DNA from 3 places in the Pseudovibrio sp. JE062 genome. Region 3 is predicted to be linked to each of the others. Evidence: riboswitches for the same ligand, from Rfam matches in the RefSeq annotation. Region 3 holds a riboswitch; each other region holds the start of a gene.
What was found. A riboswitch is a leader RNA that binds a small molecule or an ion and turns the genes downstream of it on or off. The one in region 3 is predicted to bind cobalamin.
Positions count from the first base shown of each region.

Region 1: it holds a riboswitch for cobalamin, as region 3 does, so the genes downstream of both, PJE062_RS08265 (ABC transporter ATP-binding protein) here and PJE062_RS04365 (TonB-dependent siderophore receptor) in region 3, are expected to answer to the same signal.
Region 2: it holds a riboswitch for cobalamin, as region 3 does, so the genes downstream of both, PJE062_RS05300 (energy-coupling factor ABC transporter permease) here and PJE062_RS04365 (TonB-dependent siderophore receptor) in region 3, are expected to answer to the same signal.

Region 1 covers NZ_DS996807.1:158,324-164,704, forward strand. The annotation lists gene PJE062_RS08255 (iron ABC transporter permease) at 1-883, opposite strand, end outside; gene PJE062_RS08260 (ABC transporter substrate-binding protein) at 939-1,877, opposite strand; gene PJE062_RS08265 (ABC transporter ATP-binding protein) at 1,889-2,671, opposite strand; cobalamin riboswitch at 3,017-3,227, opposite strand; gene PJE062_RS08270 (hypothetical protein) at 3,715-3,987, shown strand; gene PJE062_RS08275 (hypothetical protein) at 4,509-5,600, opposite strand; gene PJE062_RS08280 (hypothetical protein) at 5,646-6,381, opposite strand, start outside.
Region 2 covers NZ_DS996806.1:193,946-200,326, reverse strand. The annotation lists gene PJE062_RS05315 (VirA protein) at 1-486, shown strand, start outside; gene ettA (energy-dependent translational throttle protein EttA) at 545-2,194, opposite strand; gene PJE062_RS05305 (hypothetical protein) at 2,393-2,674, opposite strand; gene PJE062_RS05300 (energy-coupling factor ABC transporter permease) at 2,793-3,458, opposite strand; cobalamin riboswitch at 3,493-3,704, opposite strand; gene PJE062_RS05295 (hypothetical protein) at 4,061-4,876, opposite strand; gene PJE062_RS05290 (bifunctional diguanylate cyclase/phosphodiesterase) at 5,302-6,381, shown strand, end outside.
Region 3 covers NZ_DS996805.1:1,048,519-1,054,899, forward strand. The annotation lists gene PJE062_RS04350 (ABC transporter ATP-binding protein) at 1-455, opposite strand, end outside; gene PJE062_RS04355 (iron ABC transporter permease) at 455-1,453, opposite strand; gene PJE062_RS04360 (ABC transporter substrate-binding protein) at 1,450-2,322, opposite strand; gene PJE062_RS04365 (TonB-dependent siderophore receptor) at 2,422-4,257, opposite strand; cobalamin riboswitch at 4,432-4,645, opposite strand; gene PJE062_RS04370 (DMT family transporter) at 4,822-5,715, opposite strand; gene PJE062_RS04375 (formate--tetrahydrofolate ligase) at 6,047-6,381, shown strand, end outside.

The sequences.
Region 1 (6,381 bases), on a different contig from region 3:
AAAAGATCGCCCCGAACAAGGCCGAGACCGGGATCAGGCGCCGATAGTCCCCCCCCACAAACAACCGCACAATATGAGGCACCATCAGCCCCACAAAGCCGATCATGCCCGAAAACGCCACCATCACCCCGGTAATCAGAGCGCTGATCACAAAGGTCTCCAGCCGGAAGGAAGCAACGGAGATACCCAGTGTTGTCGCAGTCTCATCGCCAATGGTCATGGCGTTGAAATGCCCGGCCCGCAGCCACAGCCACGTCCCGCAAAATAGCAGCACCACCAACGGATAGAGAAGATGCGTCCACTGCGCCAGACCTAACCCGCCCAGCATCCAGTAAACCACGGTGTGCGTAGCCCGCGGGTCCGCCAGAAAGATGAGAATGTTCGCGCCCGCCATCAGCACAAAGCTCACCGCAACACCGGTCAGCACCAGCCGGTCTGCGCTGGTTGCGCTCGTGAACTTGGCAACACCAATCACCAGCAGCGTCGCTCCAAGAGAGCCAAGAAATGCCAGCAACGGCACCGTAAGCAAGCCCAGAAACAGCCCTGTATGCAACAGCGCCAACACCGCCCCAAACGCACCACCAGCAGAAATGCCGATCAAATGTGGGTCAGCCAGCGGGTTGCGGGTTACGGATTGCAGGCAGGCCCCTACAATGGAAAGCCCCGCTCCAACCATAATCGCCAGCAGCGCACGGGGCAGGCGGATCTGCCAGAGAATGTTCTCCCGGCCCAACGACCAGCTCGGCTCCACCAACCCCGGCACCAGTTTGTTGACAAGAACACCCCAAACCGTCTCCATGGATACAGAAACCGCGCCAACGGAGACAGCAAGGCAAACCGAAAGAACCAGCGCAGCCAATCCCACGCAACAGATCTGCAGCATATGAGGAGAACGGCCCTCAGGTGGGGCCACGACAACGCCGGTTCCTTCGCTCATGTTAGTTCCCCCAGAACGCAGCAGCGAGCTTCTTGATCGCCTTGATGTTCCGTGGTCCCGGTGTTGCCTCAGCATACTCCAGTGTCACGAACCGGTCATTCTTCACCGCATCTAGCTCCGCAAAGGCTGGGTTGTTGAGCATGAACTCACGCTTCTGCTCAGCAGTCACCTCGCCATAGTTGACGATCACGATCATCTCTGGGTTCGCCTCAACCACAGCTTCCCAGTTCACGCGCGCCCAGCTCTTCTCCAATGTGTCCAGCACGTTGGTGCCACCGGCTGCTTCAATCATCGCAGTCGGCATCGCATAACGACCGGCGGTGAATGGAGAATCCTCACCACTGTCATAAACAAACACACGCAGCGGTGTGTCAGAGGTCTTCAGGCCAGCTTTGAACTTCACCAGCTCATCACGATAAGACTGCACCAGCGCTTCCGCCCGCGCCTCAACACCAAAGATGCGGCCAAGGTTCAAAAGGTCGTTGTACATGTCATCCATGGAAACTTTAGGCTTCTCGCCAAGGTGGATGCAGCTCTCGGTCAACTCGTAAACCTTGATGCCAAACGGCTCTAGTGTTTCTGGCGTCACCTCGCCGCCAACCTTCATGCCGTAGTTCCAGCCCGCGAAGTAGAAGTCAGCATCAGCGCCGATCAGCACTTCCTTGCTTGGGTACTTCGGGGAGAGTTCTGGCAACACAGCCACCTTGTCGGTCAGTTCTGCATCCAGCGTCTTCCAGCCAGAAACGCCGGTGTAGCCCACCATGTTGTCCTGCAGCCCCAGCGCCAGCATCATCTCTGTCAGGTTGGAGTCGTTGGAAACAGCCCGCTGCGGCACGCCATCAAACTTCACGGTGCGACTACAGCTTTGTACGGAAACCTCTGCCAAGGCAGCAGAAGAAGAAAGCAGCGCTACAGCCAGCGCCAAACCAAGTTTATTCATGAAAGCAGTCCTTATGAGTGAAGATCAAAAGTAAGGAGGGATTGTTGCCGGGCCATCAGCTGATCACGCGTGGTCCGCACCTGAAACGCCTGCGAAACAAGGGCAGGGGAGAGGATCTGCTCCGGAGCCCCGAAACCCAGCATCTGCCCGTGATCCAGCAGCAGGATCTGATCACACACCTGCGCCGCCATGTTCAGGTCGTGCAAACTGGTGATGATCGTCAGATCCAGCTCTTCAATCAGCTTCAGAATTTCCAGCTGATGGCGAATATCCAGATGGTTGGTCGGCTCATCCAAGATGAGCAGCTCCGGCTCCTGCGCCAAAGCCCGTGCCACCATCACCCGCTGCCGTTCCCCGCCAGAAAGCGTGCCGAACAACCGTCCGGCCAGCCCATCCAGCTGCAAAGCATGGATCGCACGATCCACCACCTGCCGGTCATGTTCACCGGAAGCCGCCAGCCCGCTGCGATAGGGCGTGCGCCCCAGCTCCACAATCTCACGCACCCTGAGAGCAAAATCTGTCGGCTGTTCCTGCAGCACTGCTGCTACCCGCTGCGCTGTCGCCCGAGCTGAAAGAGACCAGATGTCATCGCCGCCAATGCAAATCTGCCCGCTCATCGGCTTGTTGAACCGATAAAGCAGCCGCAGCAATGTAGACTTACCAGCCCCGTTTGCCCCAACAACACCAAGGGTTTGCCCCGCCGCCAACTCAAAGCTCAGCGGTTTCAGAACAAGCGCGCTCTTACGCTCCGGCGCCCAGGAAACCTCGCAAACGGATACAGAAGCCGCGCTCATGACAAAGCATCCTTGCGCCGCTCAGCGCCAACCGGACAGCCTAAGCCATTGAAATGAAAAGAAACAGGATCCAGCATTCAACCACCCCACCTGAGTGAAACGCTACATAGTCATAAATGTAACGTTATAACGTTACATCAATTGTCGAATCCTGAAGTAAAAGTCAAGCGCACGCGCGCGCAGACCATCAGCGGCTCGCAAAACGATCCGGGATAAAGTTTAGTTTGTGAGGAAAAAGGTCTCATAACGCCCTCCGCGCTGCAGCGGGGGCAAATAGAAACCGGATATGTGAGAGGCTTGCGCCAATGCAACCATTATGGCCTCCTTCCGGGACGCCCCGCCCGGGTTGAAGTGAAACATAATGGCAGGTCTCCTGACTCGCGGGTCTGTGCTCAGCCAGCCTTCCCGGATCTCTCCAGTGGCACGCTTGGCTTCGCTAACCGCTTACAGTTGCGGGGGCAGTCACGGAATTGGCGCCTGTTGGCTACACCGCACCGTGTTCCCTTTTAATCCCGGGGCCTTTCGCTCCCCAGAAACCATCAGCGCGCATACTGAGTTTTACCGCCCCCAATTGCAAGAGTTTTCGAAAACAGACCCGACGCGCTGTTGATAGCAGCCACATCCCACCCACCGTCATCCCGCACAAGCGAAGCGCGATGCGGGATCCAGAGCCATGAGCACAGACCCAAACCACAGCTCAACCGCCTCACCAAATGCGCGCAAACTCAGCCATCCACATCCTTGTAAAAACTGTCAGTTTGACAACCTCTGGTTTTCATTCCACATTCATACATGAGGCGTCGAAACCTCCTTTAAGACAGCGGTTACCGCTCCCGTCACTGGCGGATTTTTTGTGCCTGCTTTATAGGTAGCGCGCAAACCCTTTGCTATGAGCGGGAGGGCGGTGAATACAACACCTCCTTCGGGGGGGAATAAACTCGCCTGTCTGTCTTACAGGTTTCGAACCTCCCGCTCGCCAGCGGGCCGTCGAAAGCCTTGCTGTCCTGTGGTTGTTCAACACCCTAAAGACAGAGGGATTGAGAATGAACGACTCCGCATGCGCATGTAGCGCCACAAATACTTTCCAAAATGAAATTGATGAAGTCATCGTCGCTGTCTCGGATCTGCAAAACCTCTCGTATATTCAGCACCTTGTGCTGACGGAGAGAATGCAGCACTCCAGCGAGCGCGATGCCCTGTTCACTCTGCATCACGCCTTCCGCGATCGCCTTGAAGCACTGGAAAAAAGCTGCGGAATGTTAGAGCGGGTCGCTCATCCGCAGCCAATAAACACAAAAGTTCCGCTTCCTGATTAAGCCGTACTGCCCTTTGCTCGCGCTCGATCCTCAAAGCCCATCGCGTTCAAGTGAGGAAACGGCATAGCAGCAAAGAAAAGAGCCAGCCTCATGTTAGGGACTGGCTCAGGAAATGGCTTGATCGTGCAATGCGCTCAACGTGATCGGTAACCCTGACCACGCAAAGCGCGTGCAACATCACTGTGAATGGTAAATGGCACAAACTAGTGCCTCTTGCTCCGGTGCCAATGGCGAAACGCAAATACACCCCGCATCCTCGCCAATCGGTGCCCTGCTGGTCTGCGGCCATACCACCCGCCGCAGGTCAGCACCTCCCTAAAAATACCAGTGCCACCCACACCACGTCCACTCCCTGAAAAATCAGGGGCAGCACTCCCTCTACCGCCCAATTCACTGGATCCCGCATCAAGCGCGGGATGACGGCATTGAAACGCCCACAACAGCCTCACCACCCACCACCGTCATCCCGGACAAGCGAAGCGATGATCCGGGATCTGGAACGACAGAAGTCCAAACAACATTCAGTTCTGTGCTTGGCAACCTTTGCCAGCTTGTTCTCCTGAAGTCGTCGCAATGTAACCAGCTGAAGGATCGGAGTGCATGGCATGGATGATTGGACATCCCCGGCGGCTCTTCTCCTTCGGCGCAAACCCCAATGAGAGCATTGGATAGATGCTGTCGGGATTGTTTATCTCGTGAGTGCCTTCCCAGATAAGGCGTGAGCGGATGTCGAGAAATGCTTGCAACATCAGGGCTTGATCTGCAGCGCTGAGTGGAGCTTCCTCGGGTTTGAGTGCAACGCGGCAGCTGCTTCTTGGAGTGTCTGGAGCAGAGTTCAAATGAGCTATCTCCAAATAAAATTCAGAGTTTTGAACCGTCCATACCTCACTACTGAGTTTTGATGAGTTGTCCTTCTGAGGAACGTATTGGATCAAACCGTCATGGTTCAGTGTTCCTGTCTCCTCAAGAGCCGTTTGGCATTTGCTCCAAAGCGTCTGCCACCGCTCAACAGCGGTTCCCTTATAGCTTTGCAGCGCTGGTGAAGCTGGAAGAGGCGTCAACACCCTGCATGCTTTGCTTGTGCTGCAAAAGCTGTCTTCCAACCCAAACAATGTCCGTAGGACGTCTCTCTCATCAAGAGGGTCCAGCGTCATTCTGAAATGCGCGATGAAGGGGGCTGCCGAAGTTCTGTTGTACCTCGTTGTTGCTGCAAGAGGACCCAACTTGTCGGCGTGCTTCATGAACTTGCTGATTGATGGATGAAGAGGTTCGCCTAAAGCTTCCCTACCTTCGATAAAAGTATTTTTCCAGCTTCGAGGCAGCTTGGTCAGGCATTCTAAAACATTCGTGTCAGGCGCTTTTCCAGAGAGTGTCAGGAACAGTGCACCATCTGCATCCGGCTCTACTGACTCCGGAAACGGAGCAAACTCTGGTTTTGGTTTGTCAGGAAACTGCAAGGCGAAGAAGCGAGCAAGAACATCAGCAGAGAGCTTAGGCCAATCCGAGCAAACATAGATCTCCTTAGCTTCCAGTAGATCCACTCTTGAGTTGAAAGCGGCGATAGCATCGCTGGTCACACCTGCCACTGTCAGAAGCAACAATGCAGTACCCATTAGTTTTCTTTTTATTGACTGGTACATAGCAAGAGAGTGTCCACGTTAGGTCTGCAAGTTACTCATTTGGCGTTGGCGTTCTTTTCTAGAAAGGCGTCGTATTTTAACAATAGCATGAAGTATAAAGCACAGACCTAGAAGCAAGTATGCCCATATGCAAACCGTAAATATGTAGAAAAAGCTAGCTGAACTATAGACCTTACAAAAATTCTGGAACTTGGAGAATGGCGGGTCTGCCTCATACATGCATTCGTTAGTGTGAAGAATTGTTACAAAACCAACGAGTATACTGATCACGACTAGGGCAATCCAAAGACGCTTCTCAAGGTCTTGAGGTTGCACTTCATTTTGGTGGGGATTAGCTTTTGCCCTATATCGAAACATTCGTCGAAACGGGTTCATCCAGAATATTGCACTCAAGCTTGGGAGTGAGTAGCCAATAATCATAAAGGCAAGGGTTGCTACTGCCTCGTCTCTGGAACCTGTATGGCGTGTGTGTTCAGCAATAAGGCTGTCGTAATATCCTGGAAAGAAAGAATAATTGGGAAGTGATTCCACCGTGCTGAATAAGATGCTGCTGAGTGTTGAACTCGAGTGCACCGCAACGTAAATGACCGTGATTGGCAGAGCAAAAGCATAGGTAAGTGCCATGTAGTCGGCGACTTGGCTATAGTATGTAGCTGGCTTGGTTTTTACAGTATCGGTCCCGACGTAGAGGATCGACAAACAGAATATAATCGGGATCAATAAGGGACTAAACGGAAAAAACAGCCAGGACAGC
Region 2 (6,381 bases), on a different contig from region 3:
GAGAACCAGGACAGTTTCATTCATACCAAACGCATCGATGCGAAAGCTCAGGGTGAGTATGCTGGCGATAAAATCCACCTGAGCATCGAGCCGAGCCAGGTACCAGCAGCCTTTGACGCCATTAACACTCTGCTCTTCTCTGAGGACTCTCCTGTCGACAAATGGAAAGTCACAGACATGACCCGTGTGACAGAGGGTTCTCGTGTTCAGGTCGGCGCGCAGTTCACTCTGTACCTACGCCCAACCTCCGAGGATTCCCAATACACCGCGCAGGATCTGAAGAACGATAAATCCTTCGTTGAAGCAATCGAGCAAAAGCTCACCCATGCAGGCATTCAACCGGGCGAACGTCCGGCCTCAGATGTTTCTGCTCACCATTGGGAGTTTGCCAGCTACCGCAATGAACTCCGCAGTGATCGTGAAGGTGGTGTCGCTCAGACAGAGGCTTTGCGCCGGGAACCGGTTTTCGAACTTCTCACGATTTAAACCTCCCAACAAAAAAGGCCCGCAAATGCGGGCCTTAATTCTTTGTAGAAAGCAGTACTTAGCGGGTAAGTGGCTTGTACTTGATGCGGCGTGGGTCAGCAGCGTGTGCGCCCAGACGACGAACCTTATCTTTCTCGTAGTCTTCGAAGTTACCTTCAAACCACTCAACGTGGGAGTCACCTTCAAAAGCCAGCATGTGCGTTGCCAGACGGTCGAGGAACATACGATCGTGCGAGATAACCACGGCACAACCTGCATAGCTCTCCAGAGCGTCTTCCAGCGCAGCAAGGGTTTCGGTGTCAAGGTCGTTGGTCGGCTCATCGAGCAGCAGCACGTTAGCGCCAGACTTCAGAACCTTAGCAAGGTGCACGCGGTTACGCTGACCACCGGAAAGGTCGCCAACTTTCGCCTGCTGTCCTGCACCCTTAAAGTTGAAGGAAGAACAGTATGCGCGAGAGTTGATCTCTTTCTTGTCCAGGTAGATAACTTCAGCACCTTCAGAAATCTCTTCCCAAACAGTCTTGCTGTCATCCAACTTGTCGCGAGACTGATCTACGTAACCAAGATGCACGCGCTCACCAAGCTCAACCTTACCACTGTCAGGGGTTTCCTGACCGGTCAGCAGCTTGAAGAGGGTTGATTTACCAGCACCGTTTGGACCGATCACACCAACAATACCACCGCGTGGCAGCTTGAAGGACAGATCGTCAATCAGTAAGCGATCACCAAAGCCTTTGGATACATTCTCAACGTCGATCACGTTGTTACCAAGACGCTCACCAACCGGGATCATGATCTGCTCAATGGTAGGCATACGCTCTTCCTGAGCAGCCAGCAGGTCGTCATAAGCCTTAATACGGGCTTTAGACTTGGTCTGGCGGCCTTTCGGAGACATACCCATCCACTCTTTTTCGCGCTTGATCGCACGAGAGCGAGCCATGTTCTCACGGCCTTCCTGCTCCATACGCTTGGTCTTTTTCTCAAGGTATGTAGTGTAGTTGCCCTCATATGGAATGCCCTGACCGCGGTCGAGCTCCAGAATCCAGCCAGTCACGTTATCAAGGAAGTAGCGATCGTGGGTGATGATCAGTACAGAGCCCTTGAACTCGCGCAGGTGGCGCTCCAGCCAGTGAACGGTTTCAGCGTCCAGGTGGTTGGTTGGTTCGTCGAGCAGCAGCAGATCTGGCTCGGAAAGCAGAAGCTTACAAAGCGCAACGCGGCGGCGCTCACCACCGGAAAGGTTGGTCACAGGGCTGTCAGATGGAGGACAGCGAAGCGCTTCCATTGCCATCTCAACCTGGCTTTCCAGGTTCCACAGATCCTGAGCGTCGATCTCGTCCTGAAGCTGAGCACCTTCCTCGGCAGTTTCATCCGAGTAGTTCATCATCAGCTCATTGTAACGGTCCAGCTTTGCTTGCTTGTGCGCAACGCCTTCCATTACGTTTTCAAAGACGGTCTTGTCCGGGTCCAGATGAGGTTCCTGCGGCAGGTAACCAACCTTGGCACCTTCAGCAGCCCAGGCTTCACCGGTGTACTCTTTATCCAGACCAGCCATGATCTTCAAAAGAGTGGACTTACCTGCACCGTTAGGACCAAGGATACCGATTTTCGCATCCGGGTAGAAAGACAGGTGAATGTTGTCGAGTACTTTTTTAGCACCGTAGGCCTTGGAGACCCCGTGCATGTGATAGATGAACTGGCGCGCCATGGACTGCCTGCATCTCCTGATCTGTGTAAACTAAGAATTCTCTGGGAAGCACTCATAGTGGAAGCTGCGCTCCGGGGCAATCCATAACACTCTAGGCAGAATGAAAACTGCTCAATTTCCTAGCTTTTTGATTTGGGCCTCAAGCTGAGAGACTAAACCAGAATTAAACTAAGGAAGTTGCTTAGCACTTTGCTGGCTCTAGTCATCATCACTTCCAAATCTAAAATTTGGGAACTTCTTCTCCAAGGCTGGCCCGAGAAGCGACCACCATGTCAGTTTAACAAAGACAAAAGCAGTTATCGCGACAGCAAACCAAACACCACTTTTCTGCTGAGCGATAGAAATAAAATGACCACCAATAATTAGCGTCAGAAGAAACAGCAGGATTGAAAGAAATAAGTTTACTTCGACAAAAAAACGAAGGCCTTTCCAGAAGGCAGCTAAGCATTTCCGAAGCACGAACCAGTTCACCTCTTCCAACAGACAAAGCCCCTGTAGTCTAAGTGAGAAGCTGGAACCAAACACCTCTGATAAATAGTTAGAATGAAAAAACAGCCGTAGAACACGGCTGTTTTCTAAGTCGATAAAAGAAACCTGTCTAAGCTATCTTCAGCTGCGGAACCACGGTAAGATTCCGAACCACAGCATTGTCTTCAATAGCCTTCAGCCCCTTCACAGCAAGGAAGGTCACAACCGGCTCAAACACAACAATTGCCAGATAAGACAAAGCAAACTGCGCCCATGCTGTAAATGGTGTTGCCACTTCGCCAATCATCAGCCAGAAGCCAACCATGCCAGTCACACCAGCATAGTACATAGCATCCAGCTTCAGGATCTGAGCAAAACTCAGACGTTTGGTCAGGTCTTTGTCGAATAGCTGCTTACCACCCAGATAATGAACGGAAACCAACGGCAGCATCAAAGACAGGCTATTGACGCCAAGATGGTACATGTCCTGCGGATCAAAAGCGAGTGCCTGAAACAACAACCCGACTGCAAACCCTAGCAGAACAGGCGTAAAGCCGAGTGTCAGATACATCGCCATCGCCCCAATAAAATGAAGCTCGGATGGCCCGACAGACATATGGAAACTCTGCATGAATATGGAGAAGAAACCAGCAGCCAATAAAGTTTTCAGCGGAGTAAGCGGCTCTTTCAGAAATTCAGAGATCTGCTCTTTGCAGCCCCAAACAAAAACGCCGACGGCACCTGCATTGGCAGCAATAACCTTGGCCGCAGAAACGTAACCCGGTTCAATATGCATTTAATATGCTCCTCTTCGCACCCACCGTGCGGTTTGAGTTTATGTTGTGTCGGGCAGGTTTCCTGGCTCATGGCTTTTGCATCACTCGCCTTCCCAGAGATCATCTCCAGTGGCTTTTATGAGGAACGCACCACGTAACAGTTGCGGGGGCAGCTGCGGCTCGGGCCCATCTTTGGTCATCCCTACCGCATTCCCTTTTCATCCAAGAAGCTTGGCTTCTATAGAACCCAACAGCCGGAATATCGTAAATTCCAGGAGAAGACACAACTAGAAATAAGAGGAGGTTGGGAAAACGCTCAACTCCTGAGGTTTCTACTCAGAAGAAGCCACTGCAAGCTGCAGGCAAAAAAAGAGGCGTGTACCCGGTGGTACACGCCTTTAAGAAAGTTGACACTCCCCCATCCGAGTGCCAGCCGAAGCTGCATTTAGAGATATCAGAGTGCCCCATCCCTTCATTGATCTTCATCAAAATAAATAAAATTACTTCTGAAACTGCAGAAATTATTCATTGTTACAAAACTAGTCAGTCCTTCAATCGATTAAAACTAGAACAACTCAAATATATCTCTGAGAGACCTCAACGAAAGTCTCAGTATTTTCTACTAATTCTTACTCAGGCTGGTCACAGAGGGAGCCTGCCACGAAAACTTCCTGAGCCAATGTCTCTCTGGTGAAATCACAAAGCTCCAAGAATCAACCTTTCCGAAGACCTTATCTGGAGTTGTGCCGGAGGCTTCTTGTGCCCCACTCTGGCCAGACGCAATCTGAATTTTCAAAGTGCCTTCACCCTTCCCTGCCAGCTTCAACAATCCCAGATCTGTCTGAGTGCGACCCAGAAAGACTGTGGGGGCTGCGCCAATCCGATCCCAGATCACACGCGCCAACTCCAAAGACGGGGCTTCACTGGAGATCGCTGACACTTCAATAACCCTGAAACGCGGCAGACCATAGTTCAGCTCCACCATGGTGCGATCCACTTCATGATCACCGAAGCTCAGCACCCAGATTTCGAAGTGATGTTCTTTCAGGAAACCCACCAGTTCCTTCAAAGGCTGATAGGCGAACTCCCGATACTTGGCACCAACTGCTTTCGGCCCGTTGAGAGACAAATGAGCCCGCACGCTTTCGCTGTAGTCAGCGAAACTGCCAAGATCTCCGTCAGCATTGGGTGGTACGACCTTATTGTCAGCGCTCTGTACAGCGGTACTCCACAATGCCCCATCGCCCACAAGCACTGCAACTCGGTCTTCCAGCGCCACAAATTCCGGGCTTTCCGTCCGTCCCATGCGCTCAATGCTCTCGATAATCCCGTGGCGTGCTGTGGTGGAACTCCAGCTCGGCAGGATGTTATCCCGTTCACCACCGGTTGGCTGCATGACTGAAACTGCGGAGTATAAAAACAAGCTGGACCACTGCATCGCTCAAGATCACCCAGAAGCTGTTCAAGCAAGATGGAGACCTACAATGCACATCAATTGCCCATAAAAAATGAACTAAATACAGTTGTGAAAAGAGAAGAGAATCATGATTGACGGGCGGAATCTCTTTTCTCTCAACTTGAAGACAAATACGAGTATTCACGTATATAAGTAATTTCAATCACCGAAACTTTTACTTACAATTTTCATCAATTTGCTTTGAAGGCGTCAGATAAACGTCATATACGCCTCTCTTTTCGAAACTTTTTAGGATGAAACCCTCAACTCCCTAGAATTCTTAATAAATGCGCAACAATTTCAAACAATTATGCCCAAGAATTTCTTGGGGTACCCAAATGCATTTCCGAGCCCTTTTACTTCCAGTATTGCTCTTACTTACGCTGATTGGTTTATCGTTACACTTCATGTCGGTGTCTTCGTATGCGTCAATATTTGATCCAGCGAACACCAGCCTTCAAGGCTCGTTAAATCAGGCAGAACTACTGACACAGCAGCAGAACCTATGGACCATATTGTCCGTGGGATTGTTTGCGCTTGGTGTTCTTGGAATACTTGTCGTGTATTCCAGCCTGTTCATTCAGGAACGTATGCGGGCGTCCCGCTTCTTCAACCGCGCATTGCTTCTGATCATAATCAGCTCTGCTGCATGCCTGTTGATTGACACCACCTTGAACCTGCCGGATGTCACAGCGCAGCTGACCCTTTGGCAGTCAGAGGTCGAGTTCATCCCGCAGAGCGATGTCCATGCGGCGGCAATCCACGCCGCGATGGCTGCCATGATTGCAGTGATCGCATACTTGCCACTGTCACATCAGCTCACACTCCGCGCAACCATCATCCTTGCACTCACAGTTGGTGCCGTCATCTACCCAGCCTACCTGAAAGGCGTACAGGGACTGCTCTTACATCCAATCAGCCAGGGCACTGTTCTTTCAGTCGGTTTTGAGCAGATCGGCGGTGGAACAGTCGTCACCCTACTGGCAACCTTTGTGGCATTCTCAGGCATTTTCGTCACCGGCATCAAGAACTCGCCTGCCCTGCCTGAGTACATCCTGCGCAACACACAAAACTATAACGTGCTGCAGATCAAAGCTGGCGCCGCACTCATGGCTGTCGGTGGCATTGGTTTTTCAGTTGGCAACACAAGCATCTACTCTGGTGAGCTGGGCGCTGCGATCTACAACGTTCTGGTTGCTGCGGGCATCTCTGTTGCCTTGGGTGTTCTCTTTGGCTTCTTTGCGCCAAGAAAGGTAATGTATCCAACTATTCTGCTGAGCCTGATCGGCGGCCTTGCATCTGCACTTGGAAATGCACAACACCTGACCATTGAAGGCGTAGCAGCCTTATCACTCCTGGCCTCCGCCCTTTCAGTCACAGCTGCCCGCATTGTCTTCATCCGGACCAAGACCCACAAAGTCACGATCTACTACACGAGCCTCGGAATCGGCTCATTAGTGGGCCTCTTTGGCTACACTCTGGCACTT
Region 3 (6,381 bases):
TGCATCAGAGCACGACCTAGAAGCGCACGGGCTTTTTCACCACCAGAGACCTGAAGAATGGATTCATTGCGGATGGATTCCAGGCCAAGACTTGAAACGATGTCTTCCAGTTCCGCTTTGTGCCTGGGTGTGCGAACTGAGCCACCAATGGCTTCACAACCCAGTGCCAAGATGCGTTCTACAGACAAATCCCATGCGACATCCCGCTCCTGCGCCATGTAAGCAACATGCTTTGATAGTTGGCGCGCAGAGATGTTTTTTAGAGGCCGATTGTCGTAGCTGATCTCTCCATTTGACGGGATGAGCCCGACCATGGCCTTCATCAAGGTGGACTTGCCTGATCCGTTTGGACCGATCAGACCAACAATCTCGCCTTTTCCAATCTCCAGATTGATTAAAGAGAGGATGTTCTTTGGGCCGTAATTGACGGAAAGGTCTTTGAGTTGCAGCAGCATCAGATCAAGGCCCTCCGCTGTTTGATGATCAGCCAGAGGAAGAACGGCGCCCCTACGATGGCTGTCAGAACACCCAGCTTTAGGTTGGACTGAGGGCCGAAGAGCTTTACCGTGATATCAGCAAGGGTCAGCAAACAAGCACCTGCGATCGCACTTGGAATGAGCAAGCGTTGTGGCTCTCCCCCCACCATCTTGCGCAGCAAATGCGGGACAATCAGACCAATGAAGCCGATGGTACCGGTCACCGCTGTCACAGCACCGACACTGGCTGCGGTGCCGGCAATAGCACAAAAGCGCAGACGGGGCAGTGAGACGCCCATGGTGTGGGCGGTTTCTTCGCCTAATGACAGGGCGTTGAGGCCCTTGCCGGTAACGAGCAACAAGCTCCAACCAACCACGATAAACGGAGCAATGATGTAAAGGTGCTGCATGGATCGGTCATTCAAAGAGCCAAGCATCCAGAACACAATTTCCATGGCTGCGAACGGGTTCGGAGACAGGTTGAGCGCCAGAGACGTGAGCGCGGTGGCGATGCTGGAAATGGCGACGCCAGCAAGGATCAGCGTCAGCGTCTGACCTCTTCCCCCGGCCAGCATTGGCAGCAAAACAGCAGCAATCGCAGCCCCGAGCAGCGCGAAGGCTGGGAGTGCGTATGGCATGGTGATGGTCAGACCGGTGTAGATCGCAATGACAGCTCCAAGGCTGGCGGAGGAGCTAACGCCGATCAGGCCAGGCTCTGCAAGTGGGTTGCGCAAAAGGCCCTGGAGGACTGCTCCAGACAGCCCAAGCGTTGCGCCGGTAATGACACCCAACAGAGCGCGCGGCACACGGATCTCCCAGAACACGATGGAAACCGGTGTCTTCTCGGCAGCAAAGGCTGCTTCGATGAGCTGCGCGATTGACAGATCAGCGGCGCCGATCATGAGAGAGGTCAGGAACAGCGCGATTGCAATCAGGCTGAGGATTACGATCAGCGGGGCATCGGGATGCTTTGTCATTCAGCTTGTGCCCCCAAGCGTTTGGATTGATTAGCCAGTTTCTCTATGGCTTCGGCAACGAACGGCAGGCCGCAAATGGTGTACTTGTCTTCCACCAAAACGCGTCCACTATTGCCAAGTGTTCGCTTTAAGGCTGGATGAGCTAGCAGTTCGAATGCCAATGCAGGTTTGTCGGAGAACTGAGTTCCCTCAACAAGCAACTGAGGATCTTCCAGGATCAGCAGCTCTAGCGGCAGTTTGCTGGTGCCTTTCAGGCCGAGGTTGTTGGCGATGTTCTGCAGGCCTGCTGTCGTGATCAACTCGTTAACAAGGCTGCCATCGCCAGCGGTGTAACCGTTGGCGTAGTAGACCCCTGCCCGCGCTTTATCATCGGGTTGCGCTTCCACAAAACGCTGAACGGTAGCCTCAAACCGGTCGGCCAGCGCCTCAGCCTTTTGCTCTTGCCCCAGCACTTTACCGAGACGGCGGAGCTCCTTGGCAATATCCGAGATGGTACGCACTGGCGGCACTTGCACCACGGTTATGCCAAGACCACGCAGCATCTGCACTGTGGTTTGGTTGGTATAGGTGCCTGCAATCACCAAATCCGGGTTCATCAGGTAGATCTCTTCCGCCCCGCCAAAGTTGATCGGGTAGGCTTTCGCCTCTTCACTCATGACAGAGAGCGTTGGATCTGATGCCAATCTGGAAACAGAGACAAGCTGCCCCTCGCCTGCGAGCAACATGGAGAACTGGTCGGTGCACAGGTTCATGGAAACGACCCGATTGGGTGCACTCACTCCGCTCTCATCTGCACGGGCCGCTGCCGGGCTGATTGCAAGGGCCATCAGCAGTGCAGTCTGCATGATCTTTTTGATCTTATTTGGCATTTAGACCTTTTGAGCAGCGTGAGAGTTTGGAACGCAGCATCGGGCAGTACTGAAGAATCCAGAGAATGCCGCCCAACCTTTGCTGAGCGGCATACTTAATCAGAAACTGGCGCTAACACCAGCGTAAACGGAAAGGCCCGGTGTCTGATAGTCCTTGATCCGCTCATAATCCTGATCCAACAGGTTCTCGCCGCGAACATGAAACGTCAGATTATCATTGTACTGATAGGCCGCCTTGGCGTTAACCAAGACGAAATCGTCGAGTGTGATAGGCTTTTTACTAGTATCAAGATCTTTCAGCCCATAAACATAGTTTGCGTTGACACTCAAAGACAAAGGTTCCCACGGCTTGTAGGTGAACCCGAGATTAATATCATGCAGAGGGACGCGGCGGAGACGTTTTTTATCTGGCCCTACAGCCCATGTATAAGTGTAGGCGCTATTAAAGCTTAAATTATCCAATACATCCCAGTCAGCAGACAGTTCCGCACCCTGACTTCTGGATAGCCCATTAATCTGCTCATACTTATAGTCAGCAGGATTATTTATGATCAGGTCTTCTGTCAAAATATGGAAGTAACCGAGAGAGAGCCTCAGTTTTTCATCAAGGAAATTTTGATCGATGCCGATATCATAGCTAACACTGGTTTCAGGCTCAAAATCTGGATTTCCTGAATAGCTGTCATACAACTCATAGGATGAAGGTGCACGGAAACCATTGCCAAGGCTAGAGCGAATACGTGTATTCTCGAGAACTTGATATGATACAGTCCCGCGCCCAGTCAAATAGTACCCATATGCACTATGATGATCTAACCTGACAGCTCCGCTTATGTTCAACGGATCGGTAGGGTTCCACAATGCTTGGACAAAGCTTCCAGCAACTTCAATTTTCTTAGACTGGCCCTTAACTTTTTCTCGGCTCCAATCTCCACCATAATTCAGTCGGAGACTGTCACTGACATCAAAATCATTCAAAAACTCGATTTTAACGCGATTACCTTTCGCGGTGTAACCACTGTTATACTCGCGTGTCAGGTCCGAGAACTGGATTGATACATCTGTGGTCATGCGGTCGTCGAGCCAAATGTAGTTGGCTCCAACTTTCCCAAAATACTGCTTCGCATCAACTTTGTTGTTGGCAGCCGGTGCGTCGGAGCCATCATACTCAGTCGTGCCATGCAACCCACGGGCAGCAAAGTAAACATTCAACTCTTCACTAAGATCAACTGAACCTTTTGCAGAGAAGGTTTTATTCTCGTAGCCGTCTTCGTCTGAAGGTCGCCCTTTGGGAGATACTGCGCTGAACCCATCTGTATGAAACCGCTGAAGATTAATTGCAATATCGGCAGTTTCAGTAGCTGCTTTCAAGCCGTAAGAGGCATTCACGGTTCCATAGCTACCGCCCTCTACAGTCGCATTATGTTTTACAGTGCCCGGTGCCGCACGCTTAGTGATAATGTTCACGACACCTGCGATAGCTTGACCGCCGTAGAGCGCACTCTGAGATCCCTTAAGGATCTCAATCCGCTCAACGTCATTGAGGAGCATATGCTCCAAACGAGCTTCTACCTGAGGGGAACTAGGATCAGAGATATCGATGCCATCCACCAACACTTTAGTGTAGTAGTTGTTCATTCCCCTTATCCTGAGAGTACTATTTGTCCCCGCCCCACCGTTCTGTGAAAAGGAAATGCCCGGAAGCTTGGTCAGGTATTCGGAGACGAACGTAGCGCCGTCGTTTTTCAGGTCTTCTTCGGTGACGACGTGGGTTGTGGAGCCGACTTTGCCGGCTTCGGTTTCCGTTCTGTTGGCGACGACGATGACTTCGTCAAGATCAGCTTCCTGCGCAGTTGATGCGAGGGTTGAGCTGAGGAGTGCTGAGAGAGCTACGCCGGACTTGAGGGTAGCTGCGATCCAAGATGTGTTACGCACGAGTTTGGTCCATCATTCACAGCAGCTTGAAGAACTGCCATGCTGTTGATTGCATTGTGCGTCTTTGGAGAAATCTACTCTAACCTCTTGAAAAGAGGCGTGTTTGATAGCCAGTCAGACGCACTGTGAATGTCACCTGAACGGAATACCGCCCCTTAACACGCCCCGTGCTTTGGGTGAGTGACTGCATCTGGCAGGTCTCCTGGCTTGCGCGTCCTTACTGCTGCTCCGCCTTCCCAACGTTGCTTTAAACAACAACATCAGTGGCATTTGTGAGCAACAACTCTACGCTTACAGTTGCGGGGGCAGCCACGGCTTATCCGATAGGACCGTGTTCCCTTTTCATTTTCATCTGATCGATAAAAATACCAAATACACGGCTATTGATCAGATTTCAGGGGCTTCCGTCAACTGCCTCAGCAAGGAACTTGATAAAATTCGACCAATTGCTGGGTAAACTCACAGAAATTGCAAGTGATTGTTCCACTACCAGATCTTGCGATGCGGTCTTACTCGGCCGCACCTGCTTGTGGTGGTTAGATGGAGTATGATCTTTCCTGCTGATTAGCTCATGAAGATCAGTGCACAGCCAACAATAACGAGGAGTGCTCCGATCCATGCGCCGATGGCTGGGAACTCTTTGGTCTGCCACCAGAGAACCGGAAGCATCATTGCTGGCGTTGTTGCGGAAAGCGTTGAGACGATGCCTACTTCGCCGCCACTGAGTGCATAGAGGATCAAGGTCATACCAATGCCCATGCCAAGCATGCCGGACAAGGATGCGAGTGCGACGATCTCTTTGTTGATCGGGTTTGCAAGGCGGAATGGACGGCCTGGCAGGTAGAACAGCGCCAGCAAGCCAAAGGCAGCGATAGTACAGCGCATGAGGGAGATCGCGACAGGGTCAGCACCACTTTCCATGACGGGACGGATGATGATCGAACCCACGGACTGGGAGAGAGCCGCCAAAGTACCGAAGAGGACGCCGACCACGACCGGACCTCTGATTGCTTCCCATTTATGCAGTTGGTCTTTGCGTTTTCCGAATGCGATGGCAAGGATAACGCCGACAAGAACACAGGCAATGCCGATAACGGCCTGCAGAGAAAGCTCTTCGGACAAGAACAACCAGCCCAGCAGAGCTGACATGGGTGCGTTCATGGAAAACAGAATGGCGGTACGGCGCGGCCCCATACGATTGAGGGTGAGGAACAACAGTGTGTCACCCATGAAGATGCCGATAAAACCAGACAAGAAGATGAGTGATGCATGGCTAGAATCAACGGTGTTCCAGGTGCCGGTTGCAAACACATAGGCGCCCAGAAACAGCACAACGAACCACATGCGCACGCAGTTGAAGCCGATAGCTCCTAAATGCGCAGCAGGTTTTGCAGAGATGAGACCACCGATGGCCCAGGTGGCAGCAGCACCGAGCGCGGCAACTTCGAATAAAAACATGGGGTGACCTAACCGACGAAACTAAGGCCTTGGCGTAGATAATTTGAAAACCCAAACAGCTCTAAAGCCCTTGGATTTGTCGTGCAAGCTCAGTTTGGTGATATTTAGAACAGACCAACAGCTATTCAGGCAATAATGTTTCCAGTCTCAGCAGAAATACAAATGACAGCCGTTAACTAAGTTGCTTTCAAGTGATCGGACACAATCTTGAACTTTCTACGTGCATTCGTTAGAGCTTCTACGTAGGGATTACATTGCTGTTCCTGCCTGATTTGCGTTTTGACGCTCTCTCCGGCTCCTTTGGTGACCTGTTCTAATCTGGAGATTTTCCATGAAAGATATTGAAATTGCCCGCGCAGCAGACATGAAACCAATTGCGCGTATCGCTCAAAATCTGGAGATCCCGGAGGATGCTCTTGAGCCCTATGGTCGCTTTAAAGCCAAAGTGAACCTGGATGAGATGCCGGAGGTGAACAGCCGGCCGCATGGAAAACTCATACTTGTGACTGCTGTTTCCCCTACTCCTGCTGGTGAAGGCAAGACGACAACGACGGTTGGCCTTGGTGATGCACTGAACCGCATTGGCCTGAAAACAACCATTTGCCTGCGTGAACCTTCTCTAGGGCCTTGCTTTGGCATGAAGGGCGGCGCTGCTGGTGGTGGTTA